DNA from 3 places in the Pseudomonas sp. LS1212 genome. Region 1 is predicted to be linked to each of the others. Evidence: predicted binding sites of a transcription regulator. Region 1 holds the regulator's gene; each other region holds the start of a gene.
The links. Region 1 encodes sigma-54, which starts transcription at its own class of promoters, with help from an activator protein. Its sites were predicted from a motif close to ANTGGCATNNANNTTGCTNT; they were not measured.
Positions count from the first base shown of each region.

Region 2: the regulator sigma-54 is predicted to act here: its motif matches at 2,131-2,150, upstream of flgB (flagellar basal body rod protein FlgB).
Region 3: the regulator sigma-54 is predicted to act here: its motif matches at 3,665-3,684, upstream of NVV94_RS19400 (circularly permuted type 2 ATP-grasp protein).

Region 1 is NZ_CP102951.1:4,806,125-4,812,672, reverse strand. It holds gene pmbA (metalloprotease PmbA) at 42-1,388, shown strand; gene NVV94_RS22410 (HPr family phosphocarrier protein) at 1,507-1,779, opposite strand; gene rapZ (RNase adapter RapZ) at 1,801-2,655, opposite strand; gene ptsN (PTS IIA-like nitrogen regulatory protein PtsN) at 2,658-3,122, opposite strand; gene hpf (ribosome hibernation-promoting factor, HPF/YfiA family) at 3,135-3,443, opposite strand; gene NVV94_RS22390 (RNA polymerase factor sigma-54) at 3,534-5,027, opposite strand; gene lptB (LPS export ABC transporter ATP-binding protein) at 5,209-5,934, opposite strand; gene lptA (lipopolysaccharide transport periplasmic protein LptA) at 5,934-6,476, opposite strand; gene lptC (LPS export ABC transporter periplasmic protein LptC) at 6,463-6,548, opposite strand, start outside.
Region 2 is NZ_CP102951.1:1,613,143-1,619,690, reverse strand. It holds gene flgE (flagellar hook protein FlgE) at 1-483, opposite strand, end outside; gene flgD (flagellar hook assembly protein FlgD) at 512-1,213, opposite strand; gene flgC (flagellar basal body rod protein FlgC) at 1,230-1,673, opposite strand; gene flgB (flagellar basal body rod protein FlgB) at 1,677-2,084, opposite strand; gene cheR (protein-glutamate O-methyltransferase CheR) at 2,329-3,156, opposite strand; gene NVV94_RS07545 (chemotaxis protein CheV) at 3,208-4,134, opposite strand; gene flgA (flagellar basal body P-ring formation chaperone FlgA) at 4,191-4,943, shown strand; gene flgM (flagellar biosynthesis anti-sigma factor FlgM) at 5,103-5,417, shown strand; gene NVV94_RS07530 (flagella synthesis protein FlgN) at 5,464-5,931, shown strand; gene NVV94_RS07525 (flagellar brake protein) at 6,073-6,548, shown strand, end outside.
Region 3 is NZ_CP102951.1:4,170,841-4,177,388, forward strand. It holds gene NVV94_RS19385 (cytochrome c) at 1-371, shown strand, start outside; gene NVV94_RS19390 (transglutaminase family protein) at 466-1,263, opposite strand; gene NVV94_RS19395 (alpha-E domain-containing protein) at 1,260-2,210, opposite strand; gene NVV94_RS19400 (circularly permuted type 2 ATP-grasp protein) at 2,223-3,632, opposite strand; gene NVV94_RS19405 (ribonuclease E inhibitor RraB) at 4,013-4,354, opposite strand; gene NVV94_RS19410 (hypothetical protein) at 4,552-4,788, opposite strand; gene NVV94_RS19415 (LTA synthase family protein) at 4,937-6,548, opposite strand, start outside.

The DNA of each region.
Region 1 (6,548 bases):
AGGTTGTTCCTGCACAAAGCAGATTTTCAGTGGAGAAAACTATGAGCGCAGTCCAAAGCGTCGGTCCGCAGGCCTTGCCTGCACTGCAGGAGCAGGTCGAGCAGATTATCGCCGAGGCCAAGCGTCAGGGCGCCAGCGCCTGTGAAGTGGCGGTGTCGCTGGAGCAAGGCCTGTCGACCACGGTTCGCCAGCGTGAGGTGGAGACCGTCGAGTTCAATCGTGACCAGGGTTTCGGTATCACCTTGTATGTGGGGCAGCGCAAAGGTTCGGCCAGCACGTCAGCCAGTGGTAGCGATGCCATTCGCGAGACGGTCGCAGCCGCCCTGGCGATCGCCAAACATACCTCCGAAGACGAGTGTTCGGGCCTGGCCGACCCCGCCCTGATGGCGCGAGACCTGCCGGATTTCGACCTGTACCACGCCTGGGATATCACCCCCGAGCAGGCTATCGAGAAAGCCCTGGCGTGCGAAGCCGCGGCGTTTGCGGCCGATTCGCGGATCAAGAATGCCGATGGCACGACCCTCAATACCCACCAGGGTTGCCGCGTCTATGGCAACAGCCACGGCTTTGTCGGTGGCTACGCCTCGACCCGCCACAGCCTCAGCTGCGTGATGATCGCCGAAGGCGATGGGCAGATGCAGCGCGATTACTGGTATGACGTCAATCGCCAGGGCGAGTTGCTGGCCGACCCCGTCAGCATCGGTGTGCGAGCTGCGCAACGTGCCGCCAGCAGGCTTGGCGCACGACCGGTGCCAACCTGCGAGGTGCCCGTGCTGTTCTCGGCGGAGTTGGCCGGAGGCTTGTTCGGCAGTTTCCTTTCGGCGATCTCGGGGGGCAACCTGTACCGCAAGTCGTCCTTCCTTGAGGGGACGATGGGGCAACGCTTGTTTCCCGAGTGGCTGACCCTCGATGAGCGCCCGCATTTGCAGCGCGCATTGGGCAGCTCGGCGTTCGATGGCGATGGTTTGGCGACCTATGCCAAACCTTTCATCGAGAATGGCCAGCTGGTGTCGTATGTGTTGGGCACCTATTCGGGTCGCAAGCTTGGGTTGCCAAGCACCGCCAACGCCGGTGGCGTGCACAATGTGTTCGTCACCCACGGCATCGAGGACCAGGCGGCACTACTTCGCAGGATGGGCCGAGGCTTGCTGGTAACCGAGTTGATGGGGCAAGGCCTGAACATGGTCACGGGCGATTATTCACGCGGTGCGGCGGGCTTCTGGGTCGAAAATGGCGAAATCCAGTTCGCGGTTCAGGAGGTGACGATCGCCGGCAATATGAAAGACATGTTCCAACAAATTGTCGCAATCGGTAATGATCTTGAAACCCGTAGCAATATTCATACAGGTTCGGTGTTGATCGAACGGATGACGATAGCCGGCAGCTAGAAAACGTATATCAAAAAAGGCGTGTCGCTCGGGCGGCACGCCTTTTTTGTTTGCGTCTATTTCAATTCAAATATCACTTTCTCGCTGGATGCAGGTTGCGTGATCTATTTCCTGCGGCCTATTCGCCTTCGTCAAAGTAGTTGTTGATCAGCGCTACAAGGGCGTCCAGCGCCTCTTGCTCCTGGTCCCCTTCGGCATGCAGATGAACTCGGGTGCCTTTGCCGGCGGCCAGCATCATCACGGCCATTATGCTTTTGCCGTCGACCATGGATTCGCGAGTGCGCCCGGCTCTTATCTGGCAGGGATACCTGCCAGCAACGCCGACGAACTTTGCAGCCGCTCGTGCATGCAAGCCAAGCTTGTTGATGATTTCGATTTCAAGAGCGGGCATCGCGGGAAGGAATCCTTTGGGCTAAAGGTCGCGGTGGCGAACCTGAACATTCTTGAGCGATTGCTGCAGCGCCTGACCCAGACGTTCGGTCAGGTAGACGGAACGGTGGTGCCCACCGGTGCAGCCAATGGCAATGGTGACATACGCACGGTTGCTTGCAGCAAAGCGGGGTAGCCATTTGAGCAGGTAACTGGAGATATCTTGATACATCTCTTCGACATCCGGCTGGGCCGCCAGGTAATCGGCAACCGGCTGGTCGAGGCCGGACTGATCACGCAACTCCGGCTTCCAATAGGGGTTGGGCAGGCAACGCACATCGAAGACCAGGTCGGCATCGACCGGCATCCCGCGCTTGAACCCGAATGACTCGACCAGGAACGCCGTGCCTGGCTCGGGGGTATTGAGCAGGCGTAGCTTGATGGTGTCGCGCAGTTGATACAGGTTCAGGTTGGTCGTGTTGATCTTGAGGTCGGCCAGATCCGCGATTGGCCCAAGCAGGTCGCTTTCAACGCGAATGGCTTCGGCGAGGGAGCGATTGGGGTTGCTCAGCGGATGACGTCGACGGGTCTCGGAGAAGCGCTTGAGCAGGGTTTCTTCATCGGCATCCAGGTACAGGACGTCGCACTGGATATGCCGGCTGCGCGCTTCTTCGAGCAACTGCGGGAAGCGCGACAGATGGCTGGGCAGGTTACGTGCGTCGATCGACACGGCCACCAGCGGTTGCAACAGCTCGGTATTGATCAGGGCGCTTTCTGCAAGCTCGGGTAGCAGTCCGGCAGGCAGGTTGTCAATGCAATAGAAGCCGCTGTCCTCCAGTACCGCGAGGGCAGTGCTTTTACCTGAGCCGGAACGACCGCTGACGATGATCAAACGCATGGTTATTGACCGCTCTGTACTTCCGTTACGACTTTATACAGCTCTTCGTTGCTCGCTGCCGAGCGCAGTCTGTCGCGTACTTCCTTTCGGTCGAGCATGCTGGCGATCTGGCGTAGCAGCTCCAGGTGCGCATCGGTGGCAGCTTCCGGGACCAGCAGGACGAACAGCAGGTCGACTGGTGCACCATCGATGGCGTCGAAATCTACCGGGGCGTCCAGGTGTAGCAGGGCGCTGATCGGTGAGGTACAGCCATGGAGTCGGCAGTGGGGAATGGCGATGCCATTGCCAAAGCCGGTAGAGCCCAGTTTTTCACGGGCGATCAGGCTCTCGTAGACATCTTGCATCTCCAGATCCGGGACTTCCCGGTGGATCAAGTTGGCAATTTGTTCGAGTACGCGTTTTTTACTGCCGCCCGGCACGTTCACGAGTGAACGGCCGGGGGTCAGGATGTTTTCAAGTCGAATCATGGGTGGGGGGTATCAGCGAGCAGTCGCACCTTGCAAAAGGCTCTGCTGTTTTTCCTTGTGTTTTTTTAGTTGGCGGTCGAGCTTGTCGGTGAGCAGGTCGATTGCTGCATACATGTCGTCATGTTCCGCATTGGCGACGACTTCACCGCCGGGAATGCGCAGGGTGGCCTCGATTTTCTGTTTCAGCTTCTCGACCTCCATGATGACCTGCACATTGGTGATCTTGTCGAAATGGCGCTCCAATCGGTCGAGTTTTTCGCCGATGTAATCGCGCAAGGGATCGGTCACAACCAGTTGATGTCCACTGATGTTGACTTGCATACCGCTTCTCCTTATTGCCATTGCATAAAGAGGCAGGCCTGTTGCCTGCCACTGGAACGCTGTGGCGCATCTCAGGGACCTGCCAGTCGACTACATCAATCGCTTGCGTTCGCTCGACGGTGCGATGCCGAGTGACTCGCGGTATTTGGCGACGGTTCGACGGGCTACCTGGATGCCTTGTGCCTCCAGTAAACCAGCGATCTTGCTGTCACTCAATGGCTTTTTCTGATTTTCCGCAGCAACCAGTTTTTTGATGATCGCCCGGATGGCCGTGGACGAGCATTCGCCGCCTTCGGAGGTGCTGACGTGGCTTGAGAAAAAGTATTTCAGCTCGTAGATGCCACGCGGGGTATGCATGTATTTCTGCGTGGTAACACGGGAAATGGTCGACTCGTGCATGCCCACGGCCTCCGCGATGTCATGCAGCACCAGCGGCTTCATGGCCTCGTCGCCATAGTCGAGGAAGCCCCGCTGATGCTCGACGATTTGCGTGGCCACTTTCATCAGGGTCTCATTGCGGCTCTGCAGGCTCTTGATAAACCAGCGGGCTTCCTGCAGCTGGTTGCGCATGAAGGTGTTGTCGGCACTGGTGTCGGCGCGGCGCACGAAACCTGCGTATTGCGGATTGACCCGCAGGCGCGGTACCGATTCTTGATTGAGCTCGACCAGCCAGCGCTCGTTGTCCTTGCGCACGATCACGTCCGGTACGACGTATTCGGGTTCGGTGGACTCGATTTGCGAGCCTGGGCGCGGGTTCAGGCTCTGGACCAGTTCGATGACCTGGCGCAGCTCGTCTTCCTTGAGCTTCATGCGGCGCATCAGCTGGCTGTAGTCGCGGCTACCGAGCAAATCGATGTAGTCGGTGACCAGGCGCTGGGCTTCGGCCAGCCAAGGCGTCTTGGGATGCATCTGGCGCAGTTGCAGCAGCAGGCATTCACCCAGGTTGCGGGCGCCGATTCCGGCCGGCTCGAATTGCTGGATGCGGTGAAGGACGGCTTCGATCTCGTCGAGCTCGACGTCCAGTTCCGGGTCGAAGGCCTCGCAGATCTCTTCGAGAGTCTCGTCCAGGTAGCCCTGATTGTTGATGCAGTCGATCAGGGTCACGGCGATGAGCCGATCGGTGTCGGACATCGGTGCCAGGTTCAATTGCCAGAGCAGGTGGCTTTGCAGGCTCTCGCCAGCGGAGGTGCGGGTGGTGAAGTCCCACTCGTCGTCATCGTTGCTGGGCAGGCTGCTGGCGCTGGTCTGGTAAATGTCTTCCCAGGCGGTGTCGACCGGCAGTTCGTTGGGAATGCGTTCGTTCCATTCGCCCTCCTCAAGGTTGTCTACCGTTGGGGTGGACTCCTGGTAGCTGGGCTCCTGGATTTCGGGGGTAGTCTTCTGCTCGACGTTGTCGGCCAGCGGATCGCTGTTGTCGAAGTCGTCGCCTTCTTCCTGGCGCTCGAGCATGGGATTGGACTCCAGGGCTTCCTGGATTTCCTGTTGGAGGTCCAGGGTCGACAACTGAAGCAGACGGATGGCCTGTTGCAACTGCGGTGTCATCGTCAGTTGCTGGCCCATTCTTAAGACGAGCGATGGTTTCATGGCAGGGGCTTAACACCTTATTCGCCGGCGCACATGCGCCATCCACTACAGGGCACCGAAGCGCCAAACATAAGCAAATTATATGCCTGAAACTGAAGTGTTTGCCTAGAGCGCTGTAACAATTAAGGCAGTAAATATGCCAATTGCCAGCGCTCGGGCGATTCGCCTAACACCTCGGTGCTTACAGGCGGAACTCGTGGCCGAGGTAAACCTCTTTCACCAGCTCATTGGCCAGGATGGTCTCTGCGTCGCCTTCGGCAATCAGTTGGCCATCGTTGACGATGTAAGCGGTTTCGCAGATATCCAGCGTCTCGCGGACGTTGTGGTCGGTGATCAGGACACCGATACCCTTGGCCTTGAGGTGATGGATGATCTGCTTGATATCGCCAACCGAAATCGGGTCGACACCGGCGAACGGTTCATCGAGAAGAATGAATTTCGGCGCGGTGGCCAGGGCGCGGGCGATCTCGACGCGGCGACGCTCACCGCCGGACAGGCTCATGCCGAGGTTGTCGCGGATGTGGCTGATGTGGAACTCCTGCAGCAGGCTTTCCAGCTCCTTGCGACGACCGGCGCCGTCGAGCTCCTTGCGGGTCTCGAGGATGGCCATGATGTTGTCGGCCACCGACAGCTTGCGGAAGATCGAGGCTTCCTGGGGCAGATAGCCTATGCCGGCGCGGGCGCGGCCGTGCATCGGTTGATGGCTGACATCCAGGTCGTCGATCAGGACGCGGCCCTGATCGGCCAGGACCAGGCCTACGATCATGTAGAAGCAGGTGGTCTTGCCGGCACCGTTGGGGCCGAGCAGGCCGACGATCTGCCCGCTGTCGATGGACAGGCTGACGTCGCGCACGACTTGTCGGCTTTTGTAGCTTTTGGCCAAATGCTGAGCTTTCAGAGTCGCCATTACTGGGCCTTCTGCTCGTCGGTTTTCTTTTTCGGCTGGATCACCATGTCGATCCGCGGGCGCGGAGTGGTGACATTGGCGCCAGTGGCGCGACCGGCATTGGCAACCTGCTTGACGGTGTCGTAGACGATTTTTTCGCCTTCGGTGGTGTTGCCTTCGTTAATGACCTTGGCCTTGTCGATCAGCACGATGCGATCCAGCGCGGCGTGATATTGAATCGTCACGGCGTAGGCCTGGACGATCTGCTTGTCGACGGCAGGCTTTTGCTCGTAGTAGGCAAGGTTGCCGACAGCGGTGAAGACGTCGACGTCGCCGGCTGCCGAGCGGGTGATGGTCACCTTGTTGCCAGTGATCTTCATCGAGCCCTGGGTGATGATGACGTTGCCTGTGTAGGTGGCGATACCTTGCTTGTCATCGAGCTGAGCGTCGTCAGACTGGATGTGAATGGGCTGATCGCGGTCAGTCGGCAGGGCCCAGGCGCTCACGCTTCCCAGTGCTGCGCTCAAGCCGAGCAAAAAAGGGAGGGTTTTAACGAGCCTCATACTGTCCTCTTACGTTGGACAACAGGTTGATCCTGCTATCTTTCAAATACGCTTTCATGCCTACGCCCGTGG
Region 2 (6,548 bases), 2.5 Mb from region 1:
CACCGTCTCTTTGATCTGCCCGGTAGGGCTTGGCGACAGGTTCGTGGTGTCGATCTGTAGATTGGTCAACACGCCATTCATCAATTTGCCGTTGGCATCGACGGCATAACCCTGCAGGTTGCTGCCGCTGGAATTGACTACATAACCTTGCTTGTCGCTATAGAAGGCACCGGAACGGGTATAGATCTTCGAGCCATTGTCGCTGAGCACGAAGAAGCCATTGCCGTTGATTGCCAGGTCCAGGCTCTGGCCGGTGGAGCTGATGTTGCCCTGGGTGAACAATTGGGACACCGCCGCGGTAGTTACGCCGCTTCCGACAACCGTCTTGCCGGAGGTACCACGGATCGACGCCGCATACTGGTCGGCGAACTCGGCACGCGAGGACTTGAAGCCGGAGGTGGCCACGTTGGCGATGTTGTTGCCGGTAACGTTCAGCGCTTTGTTGGCCGCATAGAGCCCGCTGAGGCCGATATTGAAAGACATGTTCTCACTCCCGCCGCGTTAGCCGGCTCTAGATTCCAATCGACTGAATTTTCGACAGGGCGACGCTGCCCAGCCCTGCCAGGTTCAAGCTCATCTCACCGCCGTTTGTGCCCATGGTCACGCTGTTGACAGTAGCCGGCAGGTTGGTGGTCATGGCCGTGGCGACGCCATTGATGGTGGCGGTGGCCTTGAAGGTGTACTTGCCCGCCGCTGCCAATTCGCCGTCGCCATTCTTGCCGTCCCAGGTAAAGCTCGCGGCGCCTGCGGCCTGGGTACCCAGATCGAGGGTACGCACCAGCGCGCCCTTGCTGTCATACACACCGACCGAGGTCGCTGTGCTCGACGAGCTCAGGTTGACCGAGCCGGTCATGCCCTTGCTGGTGTCGACCTCCGTTGTGTCGGATTGCACGATGACGCTGCGCCCTACCAGCGACGAAGCCTGCAGCGCCTGGGAAGACTGGAAGGAGCTGACAATGGTGTTCACCGAGCTGTTAAGCGACTGCATGCTCTCCAGGCTGCTGAACTGCGCCAGTTGCGCCACGAACTCGCCGTTGTCCTGCGGGTCGAGTGGGTTCTGGTTCTGCATCTGGGTGACCAGCAATTGCAGGAAAGCATCCTTGCCCAGGGCACTGCCGGCGGTGCCGGTATTGGCGTTGGTGGTGTCGGTCTTCTTTTGCAGCGATGTCAGTACCGAATTACTGACACTGTTGCTGGTATCTGTCGTGCTCATCGCGCCTGGCCCCTTATCACTGACCCAGGGTCAGGACTTTCTGCATCATGGTTTTCGCGGTGTTCATCAATTCCGCGTTGGTCTGGAAGGAGCGGCTGGCCGAGATCATGTCGGCCATTTCCTCAACCACGTTGACGTTGGGGTAATAGACGTAGCCGTCCTTGTTGGCGGCGGGGTGATTGGGCTCGTAACGCGCTTCGAGATTGCTCTGGTCCTCGACCACACCCAAGACCTGCACACCCTGCCCTGCCGCATCCTGATCCTCGAACAGCGACGCGCTGCCGCCGGCTTGTGCCTGCTGGAAGGTGGTGGCGAACACCGGGTGACGAGCACGGTAGGTCTGATCGATGCTCGAAGAGACGGTCTCGGCGTTGGCGATGTTACTGGCGACGGTGTTCAGGCGAGTGGTCTGGGCACTCATGCCGCTACCGGCAATATTGAAAACACTGGCTAGAGACATGAACTACTCTCCGCGCAGGGCCGATACCAGCCCTTTGAATTTACTGTTGAGCAGCGTGAAGCTGGCCTGGAAGCCGACTGCGTTTTCGGCGTAGCTGGACTGTTCCAACTGAGCATCGACGGTGTTCTGGTCGATCGATGGCTGCATCGGCGTGCGGTATTGCAGTGACGCATCCGCCATGTTCAAGCCCCGAGCATCGATATGTCGCGAGTTGGTCCGCTCCAGCGAGAAGGTGCCGTTCTTGACCTTGTCGTTCTGCGATGCCAGCACCGTGGCGAAATCGAGATCGCGCGCCTTGTAGTTCGGGGTGTCGGCGTTGGCGATGTTATTGGCCAGCACTTCGGCGCGTTGGGCGCGAAAGCCCAGTGCCTGTTCGTGGATGCCGAGCGCTTTGTCGAAGCTGATGCTCATGTCGGGAAACCTTAAAGGGCTGACCTGATGGTTCGTTGACGAAGATTTAGCAAGCCTCGTGCCAAGCGAGCAAAGTCCTTTAATTCAAGGGTTTCCAGACAGGCAGGCAAGCGGCAATGCCAGAAAAGCGGCAAGGCATTTCCGCTGCGTGCCAGTAAAGCGGCAAGTGCACTGCCGTTTTTTTGCCAGTTTCTGCAGCGCGAAAAAAAAGGAGGCCGCTGGCCTCCTCAGTTCTTCACAGGTTTTACTTTGCCTGATAAATGATCCCCGGACTGCACTGAACCATCTGGTAATGATCCGGCAAACCGTTGAGCGCCTCTGACGCCCCCAGGAACAGATAGCCGCCCGGCTTGAGCGTGCCATGGATACGCATCAGGATGTCCTTCTTCACTTGCGCCGAAAAGTAGATCAGCACGTTGCGACAGAACACGATGTCGAACTTGCCCAACACCGCGTAGCTGTCGAGCAGGTTGAACGAACGGAACTCGACCCGGCTTCGGATCGGCGACTTCACTGCCCAGCGCCCCGGCCCCTTGGGATCGAAGTAACGCTGCAAGCGCTCCTGGGACAACCCGCGGGCAATCGCCAGGCTGTCGTACTCACCCGTCTTGCAGTTGGTCAGCATGCTGCCCGACAGGTCAGTGGCGACAATCTGGGCGCCCAGTTTCAACTGGCCGAGATTGCTGCGCTCGAATTCATCGATCGCCATGGAGATCGAATACGGCTCCTGCCCCGACGAACAGGCCGCCGACCAGATGCGCAGGCGCTGACCGGGGTTGGCCTTGATCTGCTCGGGCAAGACCTTGTTCTTGAGCACCTCGAAGGGATAGGTATCGCGAAACCAGAGCGTCTCGTTGGTGGTCATGGCATCGACCACCATTTCGCGCAGACCACTGCGCGGCTGCGTCTGAATCCGCTGCACCAGATCACCCAGTGACTTGATGCCCTGCTGCTCCATCAGCTTGTTGAGACGGCTGGAGACCAGGTACTGCTTATTCTCGCCCAGCAAGATGCCACAGGCTTTTTCCAGGAAGACCCGGAACTGTTCGAAATCCAAATTACCCGTAGACAAAGATGCCGCCTCTTAAATCATCAGTACCGCCAGGGGCCGCGCCCCTGGCCGTTATTGCGTTGCCTTGATCCGGTCAATCACCCGGGATGCCAGGTCGTCGGGTTTGAACTTGGCCAGAAAGTCATCGGCCCCAACCTTTTTGACCATCGCCTGGTTGAATACACCCGACAACGAAGTATGCAGGGTGATGTGCAGTTTCTGCATGCGTGGGTCGTTGCGGATTTCGGCCGTGAGGGTATAGCCGTCCATTTCCGGCATCTCGATGTCGGAAATCATCATCAGGAACTCTTCATCCGGCCGCTTGCCCTCCTCCACCAGCTTGCGCAGGTACTCCAGGGCCTGACGCCCGTCGTTCAAGGCCACGACCTCGACGCCGACCGCCTGCAGGCAACGGCTCACCTGCTTGCGCGCCACCGAGGAGTCATCCACCGTCAGCACCCGCAGGGAAGTCGCCTTGTGCTGGATCTGGGGGTCGATCACACCCACCGAAATGGCTTCGGAGGTCGGCGCCACCTCGGCGAGAATTTTCTCCACGTCGATGATTTCAACCAACTGGTTATCGATTCGCGTCACCGCCGTCAGGTAATGATCGCGCCCCGTCCCCTTGGGTGGCGGATGAATCTCTTCCCAGTTCATGTTGACGATGCGCTCGACCGAATGCACCAGGAACCCCTGAATCTTGGTGTTGTACTCCGTGATGATCACGAAGGTGTCCTTGATATCCAATCGACCGGGCAACCCGGTCGCCATCGCCAGATCGAGGATCGGGATGGTCGCCCCACGAATACTCGCGACACCGCGCACTACCGGGCTGGATCTGGGCAGCAGGGTCAGCTTGGGGCATTGCAGCACCTCGCGAACCTTGAACACATTAATCCCGTACAACTGCTGCCCATTGAGCCGAAACAGCAGAAGTTCAAGGCGATTCTGCCCTACCAGTTGAGTGCGCTGGTTCACCGAATCCATTACACCAGCCATGTCAGACTCCTTAGGGCGTGTCATCAATCGGCACGGGCCTTGCTTTTTCAAATCTTATGAACACCAAAACGACATTTTTTCGACGCCTGACACGCAGCTTGTTCTGTGTCCTGACCGCGACCTGCCTGATGCTCTCTGGCAATCGGCTGCTGGCGGACTCCGTTACCTTGCCCGAACAGCTTATCGGTGTCACTCAAGGGTTTCTTGAATTCACCGTCGAAGATTTTTTGGCGACCAGCCAAACCGAAGGGCGCTATGAGATCCAGGTCAATCAGCTCGACCCGCGCCTGCGCATGCCGCACTGCGACAAGGAATTGACAGCAAGCCTGGAAAGTCCGGCGCAGCCGCTGGGCCGGGTTACAGTGCGGGTTCGTTGCGATGGCACGGCCCCCTGGACGGTATTCGTGCCCGCGCAGGTACGCCTGTTTCGCGAGGTGGTCACCACCACCCGGCCGCTCAAGCGCGAAAGCGTCCTGGGCGAGCAGGACATCACCCTGCGCGAACGGGATGTCGGCCTGCTAAGCCAGGGTTACCTGACATCCCTGGACCAGGCACTCGGACAGAAGCTGGTCCGCGCAACGGTCATCGACCAGGTCCTGACACCCACCCATATGGAACAGGCCGAGGTGATTCGCAAGGGCGACCAGGTCGTCATTACTGCCCGCAGCGGCACGCTGAGCGTGCGCATGCCGGGCGAAGCCCTGTCCAAGGGCGGCGTCAGCGAGCAGATCCGGGTGCGCAACCTGAACTCCAGGCGCGTGGTCAAGGCGCGGGTCACAGGCCCGGGGCAAGTGGAAGTCGCCATGTAGAGCAAACGACTGCTGGCGGCAGGGAACCGCTTTTCCTACACTGTGTCTGATCGAGGTCCACGGCCTTGGCGTGAAGCCCTGCTTGATTTGCGCCTAAAGTTTTTTTGGGTTTGGCCGAAAACAAGGCAAGCGTCCAAATTCCCAGAGGTTTTTTCCATCATGGTTATCGACATCAGTCGTCTGAATAACGCCCCTGCGGTGACGAGTAGTACTCGCACCGGCGGCACCCAGGAAGCAGCAGCCAGCCAGCCTGCTGCAGCGCCCAAGGCTGCCGACAGCAGTATCAGCGGGGAGTCGGTGCACTTGAGTCAAGAGGCACAACAGTTGCAGAAGGTCACTGACAAGCTGCGCGAGCAACCGGCTGTCGACAAGGCGCGAGTCGCCGAGTTGAAAGCCGCGATCGCCGACGGCAGCTATAAAGTCGACAGCAACCGTGTCGCCAGCAAACTGCTTAACTTCGAAGCCCAGCGCTAGGCCTTCGCCTGCGCGACCTTCTGGACGCTGAAAACCAGAGCCAGCCATGCACGACACCAAATTATTGCAATTGATCGAAGAAGACATTCTCCCTGCACAACATCTGCTGGAGTTGCTGCAGGCCGAAGCCCTCGCCTTGCATGGTCGTGATATGCCGCTGCTGGAAAATATCCTGGCCCAGAAACAATCGCTGATCGTGTTGCTCGATCAACACGGCCGCTTGCGCAGCGAGTTGCTGGCCAGCCTGAACTTGAGCCCTGAGCGCAGTGGCGTGGAGGTTCTGGCCAGCCAGTCGCACCTGGGTAGCCAATTGCTCGCCCGGCTGGATGTTCTGGCTCGGTTGATGAGCGATTGTCACGCCGCCAACGCCAGCAATGGCCGGTCCATTCAATTGCAGCAGATGGCCACGTCCAATCAGCTCAGAATTCTGATGGGCGGCGAATCCCCTTCGCTTTACGACAACCGAGGCTCGACCTCCCCGCTTTCCAAGCCGCGAACATTCTCGCAGGCTTGATTTTTCTGTATTCGGCGTGGAGCTTGATGGCAAAATAGCAGCTCTTGCGTGATGTCGTTTTAGCCTGGAGATTGATGAACCGTGTTCAATGCCCAAAGCGCGGAAGATGCCCCGCAGCCTCCGAAAGTGCTCAGCACACCTATGGAAATCGCCGCGAACCTGCGGATGCTGCTCGAGAGTAATGATCCTCTGATCATCACCTTTCACGAACGCAACCAGCGCTTCCAGACTTATCTTGTTGCCTTGGACCGCGATGCGCAAACCATTGCCCTGGACGAAATGGTCCCGCGCGATGGCGAGCGTTTCCTGGAAAAGGGTGAGCCCTTCCGCATCGAAGGGTTTCATGATGGCGTGCGGATTGCCTGGGAATCGACCCAGGCAATGACCATCGACGACGCCGACAGCGGTCGTTGCTACCGGGGCAGCCTGCCCGAAGAGGTGGTGTATCACCAACGCCGCAATGCCTTCCGGGCTGCGTTGAAGCTGTCGCAACTGGTCAGTGTGGAACTTGACGGCAGCAAGCTCAAAGGCAAGGGCGTGCTCGCAGGCAAGCTGCTGGACATCTCCGCGACGGGCTGCAAGCTGCGGTTCGAGGGTGATGTCAGCGAACGCCTGCA
Region 3 (6,548 bases), 640 kb from region 1:
GGCCCTTCAATGTCGCCAGCATTCGCCGCCTGGCCCCAGTCGCCGAGCGTTTCCCGGCCATGCGTCCCGACCCGCGGCTGGCCGCTGAAGATCCGGTGAACCTGGGTTTTGCCCTGTTTCAAAAAAACTGCCTGGCCTGCCACCGTCTCAACGGTGCAGGTGACGCGCAGATGGGGCCCGATCTGAATATTCCCTATAGTCCGACCGAGTATTTAAGCGGGGATTTCTTGCGGCGTTATATACGCGACCCGCAGAGCCTGCGGCAGTGGCCGCAGGCGAAGATGCCGGGGTTCAATCAGACCGTGTTGCCGGATGCGGAGTTGGACAAGTTGATTGGTTATCTACGGCACATGGCCGGGCGAAAACAGTGACCCAATCGCGGGCAAGCCCGCTCCCACAGGATCACCGCGGTCCTTGTGGGAGCGGGCTTGCCCGCGATGCAGCGCTAGCTGCCAATGGCATCACTCACTGTTGCTGCACGCTCAACGTCGGCGTAACCAGCACCTTGGCATGCATCTGCTCGAACCCGCCGCCACGGCGCATGCCGCGAACCGGGCAGGCATCGAGGTAATCCAGGCCCACGGCCAGCTTCAAATGACGCTCTGGCCGCGCCAGCTGGTTGGTCACATCGAAACTGTACCAGGCGTCATCCAGCCAGGCCTCCGCCCAAGCATGGCTGGCCAGGTGCTCGCTTTCGGCACTGAACAGATACCCCGACACATACCGCGCCGGAACGCCCAGGCTGCGTGCGCAGGCCAGGAAGGCATGGGTATGGTCCTGACACACGCCTACACGCCCGGCGAAGGCCTCGGCGGCGCTGGTGTCCACTTCGGTGGTGCCCGGTTTATAAGCCATGTGCTGGTTGAGCGCCTGCATCAGGTCGATCAGTGCCGAGCGATTCTTGCGTTTGCGGCACTCTTTGGCGGCAAAACTGCGCAGCGCCTCGTCGGCCTCGGTCAGCCGGGTAAAGCGCAGGAACGGCAAGGCCGACTGACTCTCATGTTCAGCCTCTTGCGTTTCGTCGATTTCCACCTGGCCGCGCGCACCGATAATGATCGCGTCATGGGGCTCATCCAGAGTGAGCACATGCAGGATATTGCCGAACGGGTCCAACTGCGCCCGCACCGGGCGCGGCAGATCGAGCTGCCAACTGAGCACCTGCTGACGATCGCTGTCATGGGGGGGCAGGCGCAGATACTGGATGCTTGCGCGTACCTGATCTTCATAGTGGTAGGCGGTTTCGTGGCGAATGGTCAGTCTCATGCTGCCTCCAGGTAAGCGCTGTGAATGGCATTGCCCAGCTGGCGTACCAGCGGGATATATTCGGTCAACCAGGCGTGCAGACCTTCACCGAGGATTTCATCAATGGCGGTGTAGCGCAGTCGGGCATCGATTTCCACCGCCAGGCGTTGTGCCGGACGACCGTTGGCACCTGGCAGGCTCGCCAGGATCTGGTCGATTTCTTCGGTGCAGGCCCGCAGCGAACGCGGCACATCGGCGCGCAGCAACAGCAGCTCGGCCACATGCCTTGCCCCCGGCGCGTCACGGTAAATCTCGGTGTACGCCTCGAACGACGACAACGCCCGCAACAAGGCACTCCATTGGTAATAACCACGGGCTGAACTGTCGCTGACCGCTTCGGCCTCGTCGCCGAGCATCTCGTAGCGGGCGTCGAGCAGGCGCAAGGTGTTGTCGGCCCGTTCGATAAAGGTTCCCAGGCGAATGAAACGAAAGGCATCGTTGCGCATGATGGTGCCGTAGCTGGCGCCTCGGAACAGGTGTGAACGCTCCTTGATCCACTCGCAGAATCGGCTCATGCCGTAACGGCTCAGCCCCTGCTCGGCGATTCCGCGAATCTCCAGCCAGGTGGCGTTGATGTTTTCCCACATGTCGGCGGTAATCCGCCCACGTACTGCATGGGCACTGGCCCGTGCCGCGCCCAGGCAGCTGTAGATGCTCGCCGGGTTCGCCGCATCCAGTGCAAAGAAGTGCAGCAAGCGTTCGGCGTGGAGCTGGCCATGACGTTCCAGGTAATCATCCAGGGTGCCGGTTATCAGCAGCGGCATGGCCATTTCATCGAGGCCATCGCCTCGGCCGTCCTGTGGCATCAACGACAACGAGTAACTGACATCGAGCATCCGCGCGAGATTTTCCGCTCGTTCCAGATAACGCGACATCCAATACAAATCCGAGGCAGTTCTACTTAACATTGGCAGGCATCCTTAATCCTCTACCACCCAGGTGTCCTTGGTTCCACCGCCCTGGGAGGAGTTGACCACCAGAGAACCCTCACGCAGTGCGACACGGGTCAGGCCACCTGGCACAACCCGGGTCTCGCGGCCGGCCAGCACAAACGGGCGCAGGTCGATATGACGTGGGGCGATACCGTTCTCGACGAACGTCGGGCACGTCGACAGCGACAAGGTCGGCTGGGCGATGTAGGCATTTGGCCTGGCCTTGATCCGGGCGGCAAAGGCCTCGAGCTCGGCGCGCGTGGCGGCAGGCCCGACCAGCATGCCGTAGCCGCCGGAGCCCTGGGTTTCCTTGACCACCAGTTCCGGCAAATGCGCCAGCACATGGGACAGCTCCTCGGGCTTGCGGCATTGCCAGGTCGGCACGTTCTTGAGGATCGGCTCTTCATCCAGGTAGAAGCGAATCATGTCGGTGACATAGGGGTATACCGATTTGTCATCGGCCACCCCGGTGCCGATGGCGTTGGCCAACACCACGTTGCCGGACCGATAGGCCGACAGCAGCCCCGGCACGCCGAGCATTGATTGCGGGTTGAATGCCAGCGGATCGAGGAAGGCATCGTCCAGGCGCCGGTAAATCACATCCACCGGCTTGGGCCCGTCCGTGGTGCGCATGAACACGTGGTCGTCACGCACGAACAGGTCGGCGCCCTCCACCAGCTCCACGCCCATTTCCCGCGCCAGGAAGGCATGCTCGAAAAAGGCACTGTTGAACCGCCCGGGGGTCAGCACCACGACGCTCGGGTTTTCCAGGGGGCTCGAGCTTTTGAGGGTATCGAGCAACAGGTTCGGGTAGTGGTCGATCGGCGCGATGCGCTGGGCAGCGAACAGCTCGGGAAACAGCCGCATCATCATCTTGCGGTCTTCAAGCATGTAGCTGACACCGCTGGGCGTGCGCAGGTTGTCTTCCAGCACGTAGTAAGTGCCATCGCCATCACGCACCAGATCGACCCCGGAGATGTGCGAATAGATATCGCGGTGCAGGTTCAAGCCCTGCATGGCCAACTGGTACTGATCGTTGGCCAGCACCTGCTCGGCCGGAATGATCCCGGCCTTGATGATCCGTTGATCGTGGTAAAGGTCCGCGAGAAACAGGTTCAAGGCCTTGACCCGCTGAATACAGCCGCGCTCGACCACCCGCCACTCACTGGCCGGAATACTGCGCGGGATTGTATCGAACGGGATCAATCGCTCGGTGCCCTGCTCGTCACCGTAGAGCGTGAAAGTGATACCGGCGCGATGAAACAACAAATCGGCCTCTCGTCGCCGTTGTGCCAGAAGCTCCTGAGGCGTCTCGGCCAACCAACGGGCGAACTCCCGATAGTGCGGACGGACCTGGCCGTCGGCAGCATACATTTCATCAAAATAGGTGCGGATCATGCCGTACTCCTTGTCACCCGGACACCAAGGCCTTCGCAAGGCCCGTGCCAGCGGCATAAGCGCTTTAAATTCAAGCAGTTGACGATGGTTCCCAAAAGCGCCGCACCATTGCCGTGCGGTAACTGCGTCAACTGATCATCGAGCGCTCCATTGCGAAGCGTGTAACTACCGGCGTATTGCTATGACCAGCATAGACAGAGTTCATTGGGCTGCCCACGAGATATCGCCGATAATTCATGCACGCCAAGGATCAAACTCCTACGGCAACTCCATTCCGTACTCTTCCCTTTCGGCCACCACTTCGGTGGCCATTTTTTTTTCAAGGCCCGAAAACGACATCGGCCGACCCGAGGTCAGCCGATGCAAGCCGGTGAATCCAATCATGCCAATGGGCGCCTGACCTCCTGCTTGACACCCCAACCTTCGATCTCTCCGCCCAGGGGGGCGATGACGGCTTCGAAGTTCTGCTCGAACTCACCAATACCGCCATAGGTGGCGTACATCACCTTGCTCAATTCAAGGCTCCAGCCGCCGTCATCCCGTTCACTGACTTGCGCACTCAATGACTCTCCACGAAATTTGCCCGCAGCCCTGCGCGCCCGTTCCTCATCCGGGAATATGGCGTAGAACTCGATGGGGTGAATACGTGCAAAGTCGAAACCGCCTTCTTTCATGCGGCGCAGCACACTGCTGCTGATGTCTTCTTGATAGGCTGTGCTCATGAATCGTCCTCCTCAATACCGATGGATAGACTTTCAAACTTCCAGGTCCGGCCCTGAACAGGGCAATTGCCGATCAAAAACCTGGAGCAAGCATGGAGCTGACAAGATCAGATCGTAGCGAGTGATTCGCTGATCTCGATTGCAGAGTAGCGTGAAGCAAGCGCCGGTGCCAAGAGGGCCTGGTTCAGACCAGGGTTTCAAGGCACTTCAACGATGGAAAGGATTTTTACGCCGCTGTTCTCTGCCAGCCATGTCTCGGTCGGCGACGCGGTCCGGTCCTGATAGTCATTGAGATCGATCTCATCCATGACCGGAAACAAATGCGAACGAATCAGCCGCGCGGCTTCTTCGGCGCTCGGGCGTTGATCGGAGGTCGTTTGCAGGCTGGCTGGAGCACCGCTGTTGTCGGTGTAAGTGATTTCCCATTCTTTCATTGGTATCTCCTCAGCAAAGAGAAGCGATGCTGCGTGATACAGGTATACACATTCTTGACCCTGCAAGCCGAACATTCGTTCCACGGGCCATAAGTAAAAAAAAAGAGGCCCGCCCGCGAGGGGCCTCTTCCATTTCAACAGCAGAGGATCAGTCCGGCATACCGCCCACAACACCGGCAGTGTTGTCGATCAGGCTCTTGGTCGCGGTCTGCAGGAAGGACTCCAGCTTGCGCTTGAGCTCAGCCTTATCGGACTCACTGTGGATCAACTCGGACTTCGGATTGGCACCCAGCTCATAGCGGTAGACCCGCGCCGCCATTTCCTTGGGCTCGACCAGGATCCGATTACCGGTGATCAGTGCCACGGTCTGATCGCTGCCCGAGGGCTTGATCACGCCGAAGCCCTTGTCCCCTTCGGGCAAGTTCAGCAGGTCACGGCCCCAGCATTGATGACGCACTTCACCCCCCAGGCGGCCCATGATGGTCGGGACGATGTCGATCTGGGTGCCGACAGTGCTGTTACGCGCGCCGAACTTTTCCTGGATGCCAGGGCCGATCAGCAGCAGCGGCACGTTGAAACGGCCCAGGTCCATTTCGGTGATCTGCTTGTTGTTGCCAAAGCCGTGGTCGCCGACGACCACAAACAGGGTTTCCTTGAAGTAAGGCGCCTTGCGCGCTTTCTCGAAGAACTGACCCAATGCCCAGTCCGAATAGCGCATGGCCGTCAGGTGCAGGTCGAGGGTGCCATGACCGGTCACAGGCTCCACCGGCAAGTCCTTGGGCAGTGCATACGGGGTATGGTTGGACAGGGTCTGCAGCAAGGCATAGAACGGCTTCCCGTTCTTGCCGAAGTTGTCCTCCAGTTCCTGCGCACCACGGTCGAACATGTCCTGGTCGGAAACGCCCCAGGTCGGATCGGAGAAGACCGGGTTGACGTAGTCCTCGCGGCCGATGAAGTTGGTCATGCCCTGGTTGCTGAAGAAGCCCGACTGGTTGTCCCAGGCAAAATTGCCGTTATAGACATACACGTCATCGTAGCCGCGGGGGCTGAGCAACGCTGGCAGGCCCGACAGCTTGTGGCTGCCTTCGGGCGTCTGCATCAGGTATTCAAAACCAGGCAGGTTGGGGAAGCAGGCCATGGTGGCGAACATGCCCTGGTGAGTATGGGTACCATTGGAGAAGAAATGGTCGAACAGCAGGCCCTCTTTGGCCAGCTTGTCGAAGTACGGCGTGATGTTCGCCTCGCTACCCAGGGCGCCGACCGAGTGACCGGCAAAGCTCTCCATCAGAATCACCACCACGTTGCGAATCGGCAGGGTGTTTTCCGCCGGCGGCAGGTAATCACGACGGATGGCGGCCGTTTCGCCGTCTACCAGATTGTCGTTCGACGTCAGCAACAGGTCGCGGACCGTCTGCTGCGCTTCAGGCTGCGGCAACGTGGCCTTCCAGAGGTTGTCGTGGTCTTCGGACAGGCGGCTCTTGCCCGCTTCCACCAGGCTGAGGGTACCGTTGAGGCCCAGCTGGTTGGCAAAGTTCGAGTCAGTGGTATAGGCATCGCCCCAGCGCAGTGGCGGGCCTTGACGCAAGGTGCCGCGGGCGGCGACGACGGCGATCAGCAGGATGACCACGAATACGCCGACGCGGGTATACCAGGGGGCCGCACCACGCGAACCGGCCATGGCCGAGCCGTACTCGTCGCTGGGGCGGGTCAGGCGGTCGATGCCCTTGAAAACCAGGCTCAACAGCCAAGTCACGAAGGCC